Regions from separate parts of the Ruegeria sp. BC2 genome, predicted to be linked through region 1. Evidence: riboswitches for the same ligand, from Rfam matches in the RefSeq annotation. Region 1 holds a riboswitch; the other holds the start of a gene.

Region 1 (4,511 bases):
CCAGTCTTTGCCCGGATAGGTGGACAAGACCAGCGCGAGGACCTGTTGCGCCTTTGGCTTCTCGGCCAGGTCCACCCAGGCCATCGCCCGGTCGACGATGGCGGTGATCCGGTCGGGCTCGGGCCGGTGGGCGAAACGGGAATATTCCAGATGCGGGTCGCGCTTGCCCGGCTCCTTGAACGAGGCGACACCGGCTGTGATACGCCCGTCCACCTCGGGCAGGACCACATGCATGGCCAGATCGGCGGGCGACAGGCCGCGTTCGGCCTCGGCCCAGGCCTTGCGGCGCGAAGTGGCCAGCGCGACCTGAAATACCGGCACGCCCGCCACGTCCAAGGGCGATGTGCCCGACGCACCCTTGCCCGAAAACGAGGTGGCATTGATGATCGCCGAGGGCGTCATCTCGGGGATAATCTCGGCCAGCCATTCCGCCGCCGCAGGCGCCTTGAGCGAGGGCGCGAACAGCCCTACCGCCTGATGACCCCGCGCGCGGATTTCTCGGATCAGGGCCGCGACCGGCGCGGTATCGGCCGCGGTCAGGTAGGCGCGGTAGAACGTCACGATGATGCGCCGGCCTTCGCCCGCGAATGCGTCCTCGGGCGCAATCACGCCGCGATCCGGGCACCACGCGCCGCAGTCGGGCAGAGTCTTGGCCCCCATCACCGGCCCGGCATAGAGTCCCGCCGCCAGCGCCATCTGCGCCAGCGCCGCCTGCGCGGCCACCTCGCCGCCGGTGTCGCACAGATGCGCCAGCCGCCGCAGGGTCGAGACCGGCAGGGTGGAATAGTCGTCCAGCCGCGTATCCTCGCGCCCGTCGGCGGGCAGCACCGCCAGCGCGATGCCCTTGGCCTGCGCCAGCGCCAGCACCTGCTGCAACCCGTAGGACCAATAGGGCACTCCGCCGATCAGCCGGATCAGGATGCCCTTGGCGCCCTCCAGCGTCTGCTCAACATAGGTATCGACCGACAATGGGTGCTTCAGCGCCGTCAGGTTGGCCAGCCGCAACGAGGGCATCCGCCCCTCGGGCCCGCCGCCGCGATGCCAGCCGGCCGCGAAAGCCCCCAGGTCGCTGTCCGAAAAGGACAGCACCACCAGATCCGCCGGGCTCTGGCCCAGATCGGTCGGGGTCTCGGTTTCTTCGAGCCCGTGGCTTTCGCGGAAGACGACGTGCATCGGTGCTTACTCGGCGGCCTCGGTGACGCCCGTCAGGATGCCGCGGATAGCGTCGGCGTCGATGTCGTCATGCTCGGCGATGACCACAAGGCGCGAGCGGCGCTCTTCCTCGGGTTTCCACGGGCGGTCATACTGGTGCCGCACCCGCGCGCCGACCGCCTGGACCAGCAGGCGCATCGGCTTGCCCTGAACGGCGGCATAGCCCTTGACCCGCAGGATGTTCAGCTCGTTCGCCAGACGCTCGATATTGGCGACCAGCTGCGCCGGGTCGGTCTGTTCTGGCAGCTCGACCACAATGCTTTCGAAATCGTCATGTTCGTGGTCGTCATGGCCATCGTGATGCGAGGGGCGGGCGTCCATGTCGTCTTCGGCTGCGGCCTCCAGCCCCAGCACCACGCGCACGTCCACCGCACCCTCGGCCACTTCGACCACGGGCAGGGGGCGGGGCGCCTCGGCGGCGATGATCTCGCGCGCCTTGGCCACGCCTTCGGGGCCGGCCAGGTCAGGCTTGGTCAGCAGGATGATGTCGGCGCACGAGATCTGATCCTCGAACACCTCGGACAGGGGCGTTTCGTGGTCGATCGAGTCATCGGCCATGCGCTGGGCATCCACCGCCACGACATTCGGGGCGAAGCGGCCTGCGGCCACGGCCTCGGCATCGGCCAGAGCGATCACGCCGTCCACGGTGATCTTGGAGCGGATGTCGGGCCAGTCGAACGCCTTGAGCAGCGGTTTCGGCAGGGCCAGACCGCTGGTTTCGATCAGGATGTGATCGGGGCGCGGGTCGAGCGCCATCAGCGCCTCGATCGTGGGGATGAAGTCATCGGCCACGGTGCAGCAGATGCAGCCATTGGCCAATTCCATGATGTTTTCCGCCGGGCAGTCGGGGATCGCGCAGCTTTTCAGGATTTCGCCATCGACGCCCACGTCGCCGAATTCGTTGACCACCACGGCCAGCCGCTTGCCCTGCGGGTTTTGCATCAGATGGCGGATCAGCGTGGTCTTGCCCGAGCCGAGAAAGCCGGTGATGACGGTGACGGGAAGTTTTTCGAGGGTGCTCATGCTCAGGCTCCAATCGGGGGAATGCGGGCGGCGCAGTTCTTGCGGAAATGTTCAGGGCGGTCGCGCCATTTCACAAGGCCATCATCGGCGGCCAGATATTTGGTGGCGCCTTCGACGATGATCTCGACATGGTCGGATTCGTTCAGGTTCTCATAGACGAAGGTCCAGCGCGACGGCCCGCCGCGCAGAACGATCGAGCAGCCCTGATCGCAGTTCGACAGGCATTCGACCGGCTTCAGGGTGATGCCCGCGGGCAGGTCGGCGGCTGCCAGTGCCTTGTGCAGCAGCGTGCCGGGGCGCTGGGCGTCATCCTCGATGGGCAGCCCGCGTCGGCAAGTGGTGCAGACCAGCAGCTCGACTGGTGTGGTCTCGGTCACGTCTCTCATCCCCCCTCACTCGGTTGTCGGGGGACGGGGTATGCGCGGGCCACGTTGCGGACATGGGCCCGACACCGGAACACCCCGTCCGGTTTGTCTTCGGGCGTTGGCAGGTCTCCCGGCTTGCGGATGTCAGAGCGGCGCTCTGTCGGATGTCCCGCCTTCCCGGCCAGCGGCCAGTGGCATTTGGGCACCCTCTCCGGTCACGGTCGCGGGGGCGGCTGCGTTTGACGGAAAACCGCTGACGCATTCCCTTTTCATCTGCTTGCACAGACACCAACGCAAGCGACATGCGGCACGGGCAGGGGGGTTGTCAAGCGCGCGGGGCCAAGTGCCTCGCGTCGGATCGAAAAAGCGACTTGCCGGGATCAATCCGCGGCATCGCCGTCCAGCCGGTCGCGCAGCCAGGCCAGGAACAACTGGGCAGGGATGGACGGAGGCGCCGCGCTGACGCTGCGGATCAGATAATGCGACTGGGCAAAGGGAATCGCCGGCCCCGCAACCCGGATCGGCGCGCCCTGGGCGATGGCGTTGCGCGCGAACCGCTCCAGAACGGTGGCATAGCCAGCGCCGGCCATCACCAGTTGCAGCGCCGTGACGGTCGTATCCGCCGAATTACGCGCGGGGCGGTCGGGCAGGTCGGTGCCCGTGGCCTCGAAGTACCGCGCCCAGTTGTCCTCATACCCCAGAATGTGAATCAACGGGCCGTTTTGCAGGTCTGGCGCCGGGTCCTGCGCCCGGCAGACGGGCACCAGCCGTTCCGAGCACAGCTGTTCGGCCGCAACTCCGGGCCAGTCGCCATAGCCCAGCCGGATTTCCACGTCCACATCCGCAGGCGCGGCCGAGTCGTTCCAGATATGTGACACCAGCCGCACCGGGATCTCGGGGTGCTGGGCGCTGAACGCGGGCAGCTCGGCCGCGATCCAGTAGGTCATCGTCGATATCGCCGCCCGGATGGTCAGCGCCTGCCGCGAGGCGGGGCCGAACAAGCTGTTGGTGGACAGCGCAATATCCGACAGCGCCCGGCGCACGGTCAGCGCATAGGACTGGCCCAGCTCGGTCAGCGACAGGTGTCGGGCGTTGCGGGCAAAAAGCGGCTGCCCAAGGTCCGCCTCGAGCGAGCGGATATGCAGCGACACCGCCGTCTGGGTCAGGCCCAGTTCCTGCGCGGCGGTGGTGAAATTCAGATGGCGGGCGGCGGCTTCGAAGCTGCGCAGCCAGGCCGGATTGGGCAGGCGGTCCATTCAGCACCAAAATATTTTGCATTTAGATTGACTTATTATTCGTTTCTTTTGTCGATGGGCAACGGAAATACTCGTGCCAACGAAATTGCGCCTGCGGGAGGGCAGAACATGAAGGTCGGTTTCATCGGTTTGGGCAATGTGGGGGGCAAGCTGTCGGGGTCGCTGCTGCGCGACGGTATCGACCTGACGGTACACGACCTGAACCCCGATCTTGTGGCGGAGTTCGCCGCCAAGGGAGCAAAAGCCGGTGAAAGCCCGGCCCAGATGATGCGCGATTGCGATGCGGTCATCACCTGCCTGCCGTCGCCCGCTGCCTCGGACGCAGTGATGCAGCAGATGCTGCCCGAGGTTACCCACGGTAAGATCTGGATGGAGATGTCCACCACCGACGAGGCCGAGGTCAAACGCCTGGGGGCCATGGTGATCGAACGCGGCGGGGCGGCGGTGGACTGCCCGGTTTCGGGCGGGTGCCACCGGGCGGCCACGGGCAATATCTCGATCTTCGCGGGCTGCGACCGGGCCACGTTCGAGCGTATCCTGCCGTTCCTTACGACCATGGGCCGGCGCATTCTGCATACCGGCGATCTGGGCACGGCCTCGGTTCTGAAGGTGCTGACCAACTATCTGGCCACTGCCAACCTGATCACCTGCGCCG
Region 2 (4,511 bases), on a different contig from region 1:
GTCGTTCGAGATCGCCGCCTTGGGCGGTTCGTCAAAGGTGACGGTTCGATTGCAACTTTGCACGGTGGTTTCCGCGATCGCGGTATTGGCGGCCAAAGCCAAGCCCAGGACTAGGGTGGTCGGTTTCATTCCAAGCTTCCTTCTGGTTGGGGATTGGGGAGTTGATAGGTCAGGTGAGGTTTGTGACTGAGGCTGAGTTGCTCTTGCCGGGCGGTGACATCGAACGTGTCAGAGACCAGCCTGTCACTCAGCACTGTCTGGGTTGGGCCAAAGCCGCAGGGTCGACCGTTCTTCAGAATCAGAACACGGTCGCAGACATCGGCGGCCAGGTTCAGATCGTGCAGCGAGGTGACGATCGTCAGGTCGAGGTCCCGGATCAGCCGCAACACCTCTAGCTGGTTGCGGATGTCCAGGTGGTTGGTAGGCTCGTCCAGCACAAGAATCCGGGGTTCCTGGGCAAGGGCGCGCGCGACCATCACACGCTGACGCTCGCCGCCGGACAGAGTGGCCAGCCCACGGTCGGCAAACCCTTGCAGATCCATTCGGTGCAGCGCGGATTCGATGATCTGGTGGTCACGACTGCCGGGCGTGGACAGGCCCAACCGGTGCGGCACCCGCCCCAACGCCACGATGTCGCGCACGGTCAGCGCGAAATCCGAGGGCTGCTCCTGCAGCACGGCGGCAACCTGACGCGCCAGCGCCCTGGGGGCCATTCTTTTGACGGACCCGCCGTCCACCAGAATGTCGCCCGAGGACGGACGGTGATAGCCGTAGATCATCCGCAGAAGGGTTGTCTTGCCGGCACCGTTGGGCCCCACAACCCCCATGACCTGCCCGCGCATCAGCGCAAAACTGGTCTCGTGCAGCACCAACGGCGCTCGTTTTCGCGGCGCCCAGGTGACGGTATCCACCGACAGCAAAGGCGCGCTCATGAGGCGCAATCCGCATTTTCCGAAGACGCAGCCATCGCGGCTGGAATGCGGGCCAGCGTCGCGTGGCGAAGCCCGGCCGGGCGGTCGACCGAGCTGCACCATCCATCGCGCAACTGCTGGTACAGCCGGGCGAATTCCACCAATGCCCCGGTCTCTTCAGACGTCAGGCCGCCAAACAGGTAAGATGCCTTGCCCGGCGCGTGATAGGCGACGGTACAGGGTCGGGTGCACCCGGCCATGCAGGCCGCACCGGAAACGTCAAAACCTGCCAAACCGTCGTCTTCGGCCAGCGCGGCGCGCAATCGTCCGATCAGGTCAGGCCCGGGGCGTACGGCTGCGCTCTTGGGTCGGCAAGATAGGCAAACCGTGATGTGATGTGTTGATTGTCGGTTCATTTCGCCCTCCGCGAAATCGCGGGGCGGAAAGGGAACCAGTCATGTCAGCGGCGTAAGCCGAAAATGCCATCTTGGCCTCCTTCCGGGACACCCCGCCCGGGTTGAGTTGCGTTTGATGATGGCAGGTCTCCTGACTCGCGGTGTATGGCTTGCCCCGCCTTCCCAGACCTATCGGCCCAGTGGCATCCGGGGGTCGCACACCGCCTACAGTTGCGGGGGCAGTCACGGAGTTGGCGTCAGAACGGCGCCGCACCGTATTCCCTTTTACCCGACCGCCGAAACGATCGGGAACCATCAGCGCCAATCTCATCCATGAAACCGATTGCACTGTCAACGACGTTCTGGGCGGCTGCACAATGGAGGTGTCCCGGCGACCCTTCGGCACCACCTGAGCGACAGACCGGGCGGTGAATTACGTCGTTCTGACCAACTGGCTTAAGATGGCCCGGAAGGTCCCGAAACACGGCGGTGCAAGCGGGCTGACTGCCAAGCCTCCGTGAGCGGCCTCGCCTTTTCTCTTTGAATGCAGAAGCCTATCGTTGGCAAGCGTACAAAATTTACGCGCGGAAAAATCATTGATTTATCCTGTGATTGATTCAAACATACGAATTCGACACAACTTTAGCTTTACCTCCGTTGTTGTCGCTGTCGCCCGTTTCGTCGGGCCCTTCCGACTGCTGGAGTGAGTGCTGGCGGTCGGAAGGCATTTCAAAAAGATCAGCGTTGGGAGGACGCGGTGCCCGGTCTTAACGTACGAACCCTTCCTCGAAACTTCGCACCGGTTTTTGCCCATGACGTCATTGCGTCAGCACGCTTTGTTTTCGGTCCCGGGGATCGGCAGAATATCTGTCTGCCAGCCATGTCTTTGGCGGCAAAACCGGGGACCGCATAGACGTGAGCACGCAAAAAGGACCACCTATTCCACAAGTATCAACAAACCCAAAAGGAGAAGAAAGTGATTAACAAAGTCATGATGATTTCAGGCGCGACGTGTTTCGTACTGCTAGCGGCCTGTGACGACACCAGCACGTCAAGCGCACCTGCCGAACTGACACCCGCTCAACAGGCGTGTCTGCGAGACGTGGCCAAAACAACAAACAATTCGCAAGTGGTCGTGCTCTCATCCGCGTTCAGCGAGGCTGGAACACAAGTTACCGTTGGGGTTGGAGAGGATCGGGCTCCGTGGAATTGTATTGCCTACAGTGATGGCGCGACAGCTGGTATCGAGTTCCTCGGCGACGAAGGCGCGTTGTGACCGGTTTGATGCGTAGCCGAAATCGGCTGCGCAGCACTGGCTTGATACGCTGAGGTCCGGCTTGGTCTGCAGAATAACCATCATCGCGTTCGCGACCCTTTACCTGTTGGCGTTGTTTGCGTTTGTGACGGGCACTTTTGGCTGGTTTGGACAGGAACGAGACCCATTGTCCGGCGTATTCCTTTTGCCGCTGGGTCTGCCTTGGGTCCTTGCGTTGGACCTTTTCTCAGAGTCGGCCAAACCGTGGCTCGCGGCGATTGCACCGGTGCTCAACCTGTTGGCACTGGTTTTGATATGCAGATGGGCACGTGGTTTGCGCCAGGAATGAAGGCGGAACTCTTTCCCGCAAAATAGGAGGAAAACATGGGAAAAGTGATCTTGGGGCTTGTGATCGGGCTCATCCTCGGTGTGGTTGGAGCGATGACCTTGGGCGGCGGGGCCGCGATGGGTGTCGGCGTTGCGACAGGCTTGTCCGCCGGTGTGTGCACCACATTGAAGGGAGCTCAGGCCGAGAACCTGATCACCGCCGAGCAAGCAGATCAGATCCTCAATCGCGTGAACTCCGAGATGGCATCATTGCAAGGAATTGAAACGACGGACGAGATCGTCGGCAGCGCACAGGCATGCGATGAATTTCTGGCAAAGTTGCGGGAAGCGAAGTGAGGTTTCTGCTCACCGGAAACACAACATTTACGATAGACCGACAGAGGACCTGCTTATGAAACGCAGTTTTTGGAATCTTTTAACACCCGCACTTGCGATCAGCGGAACGGCCGCCCTGGCCATGTCAGACGCCGACGACGCGTGTATCGACCATCTGCGACAGGTCGGTGGACCGGACGGTCAATCCGGTACGATCGAAAGCTCACAGTTCTCGGAAGCCGGCACGCTCGTCATGCTGCGTGACGCCGGCGGAACACTTTGGCGCTGCATTGCGTACAAGGACGGAAGCATTGGCGAGATGTCGGTTGTCGAGGCGATGGATGATGGTGGCGGAGCCATGGACGGCGCTTCCGGGTCTACAGGTAGCCAGCGCGTCACATTCGATGCCGGATCCACCGGCGCCGAGCTCGTCGGCCAACTCGCGCCAGGGGAATCGCAGCAATACGTTCTTGGCGCGAAGAACGAACAGTTCCTTTACGTCCGCGTTGCTCCGCGAGATGGATCCCTGGACTACGTCATTCGCAACCCCGATGGGTCTGAATTGCTGGGATTGATGTCTGCGGACAAGGAGTATCGCGGACAGCTGTGGCAATCCGGCGATCATGTTGTCGAGGTCATCAACCGCGGCAGCTCTGCCGTCGACTACAACGTCATTTTTGGAATTGAGTAGGTGATCGACCTGAAACCCTGAACCGCATTTCCAAAACAACCGGGGAAAAGCAGATGAAGTCCAAGACCCTAGTGGCGATCGGCGCGGTCAGTGTCTCTGTGCTTGCAGGATGCGGCGAAAGTGGCGGATCAGTGGAAGCAAGTGCACCGATTGTGGGCAGTTCCAGCGATCTGTCGTCATTTGAAGGCGCAAGAGCGGGTCAGGCTGAAATGGGCATTCAAAGTCTCGGGTTTGAACTCATCCGAAGCGAAGGGCTGACCTCGTACTGGTTCAACAAGGAGACCGGTGCTTGTGCTCGGATCACGACATCTGAGGGAAGATACTCGGACGTAGCGATGCTGCCGTCAGGTGACTGCTGACACACATTCATCAATCCCAAATCTGCAAAAAGGAGCTCCAGCTTGCATTTCGACCTGGCACATGCGGCGATTACCGTTGTCGCCCTGATCATCACCAACCTGGCCCTGAAATCGGCCGGCGTGATCAACGAAGAAAACAAACACCAATGGAACTGGAAAGTTGTTCTGGCCTACTTCGTGGTCGTCTTTATCATCAACTTGGTGTGGCCGATTTGATTCTGGAGGGCGAGAAGCCAA

The links. Region 1 has a riboswitch for cobalamin ahead of ACR0CU_RS08565 (DUF1636 family protein). Riboswitches for the same ligand answer to the same signal wherever they lie in the genome.
Region 2: linked by a shared signal. The riboswitch ahead of ACR0CU_RS15685 (DUF1636 family protein) and the one ahead of ACR0CU_RS08565 (DUF1636 family protein) in region 1 are both predicted to bind cobalamin.

The regions. Positions count from the first base shown of each region.
Region 1 covers NZ_JBQFUQ010000001.1:1,719,916-1,724,426, reverse strand. Annotated here, with positions in the region: gene cobN (cobaltochelatase subunit CobN) at 1-1,173, opposite strand, end outside; gene cobW (cobalamin biosynthesis protein CobW) at 1,180-2,235, opposite strand; gene ACR0CU_RS08565 (DUF1636 family protein) at 2,238-2,621, opposite strand; cobalamin riboswitch at 2,704-2,908, opposite strand; gene ACR0CU_RS08560 (LysR family transcriptional regulator) at 2,981-3,856, opposite strand; gene ACR0CU_RS08555 (NAD(P)-dependent oxidoreductase) at 3,965-4,511, shown strand, end outside.
Region 2 covers NZ_JBQFUQ010000004.1:132,279-136,789, reverse strand. Annotated here, with positions in the region: gene ACR0CU_RS15695 (ABC transporter substrate-binding protein) at 1-129, opposite strand, end outside; gene ACR0CU_RS15690 (ABC transporter ATP-binding protein) at 126-932, opposite strand; gene ACR0CU_RS15685 (DUF1636 family protein) at 929-1,327, opposite strand; cobalamin riboswitch at 1,431-1,638, opposite strand; gene ACR0CU_RS15680 (hypothetical protein) at 2,283-2,582, shown strand; gene ACR0CU_RS15675 (hypothetical protein) at 2,946-3,245, shown strand; gene ACR0CU_RS15670 (hypothetical protein) at 3,301-3,915, shown strand; gene ACR0CU_RS15665 (hypothetical protein) at 3,969-4,274, shown strand; gene ACR0CU_RS15660 (hypothetical protein) at 4,317-4,490, shown strand.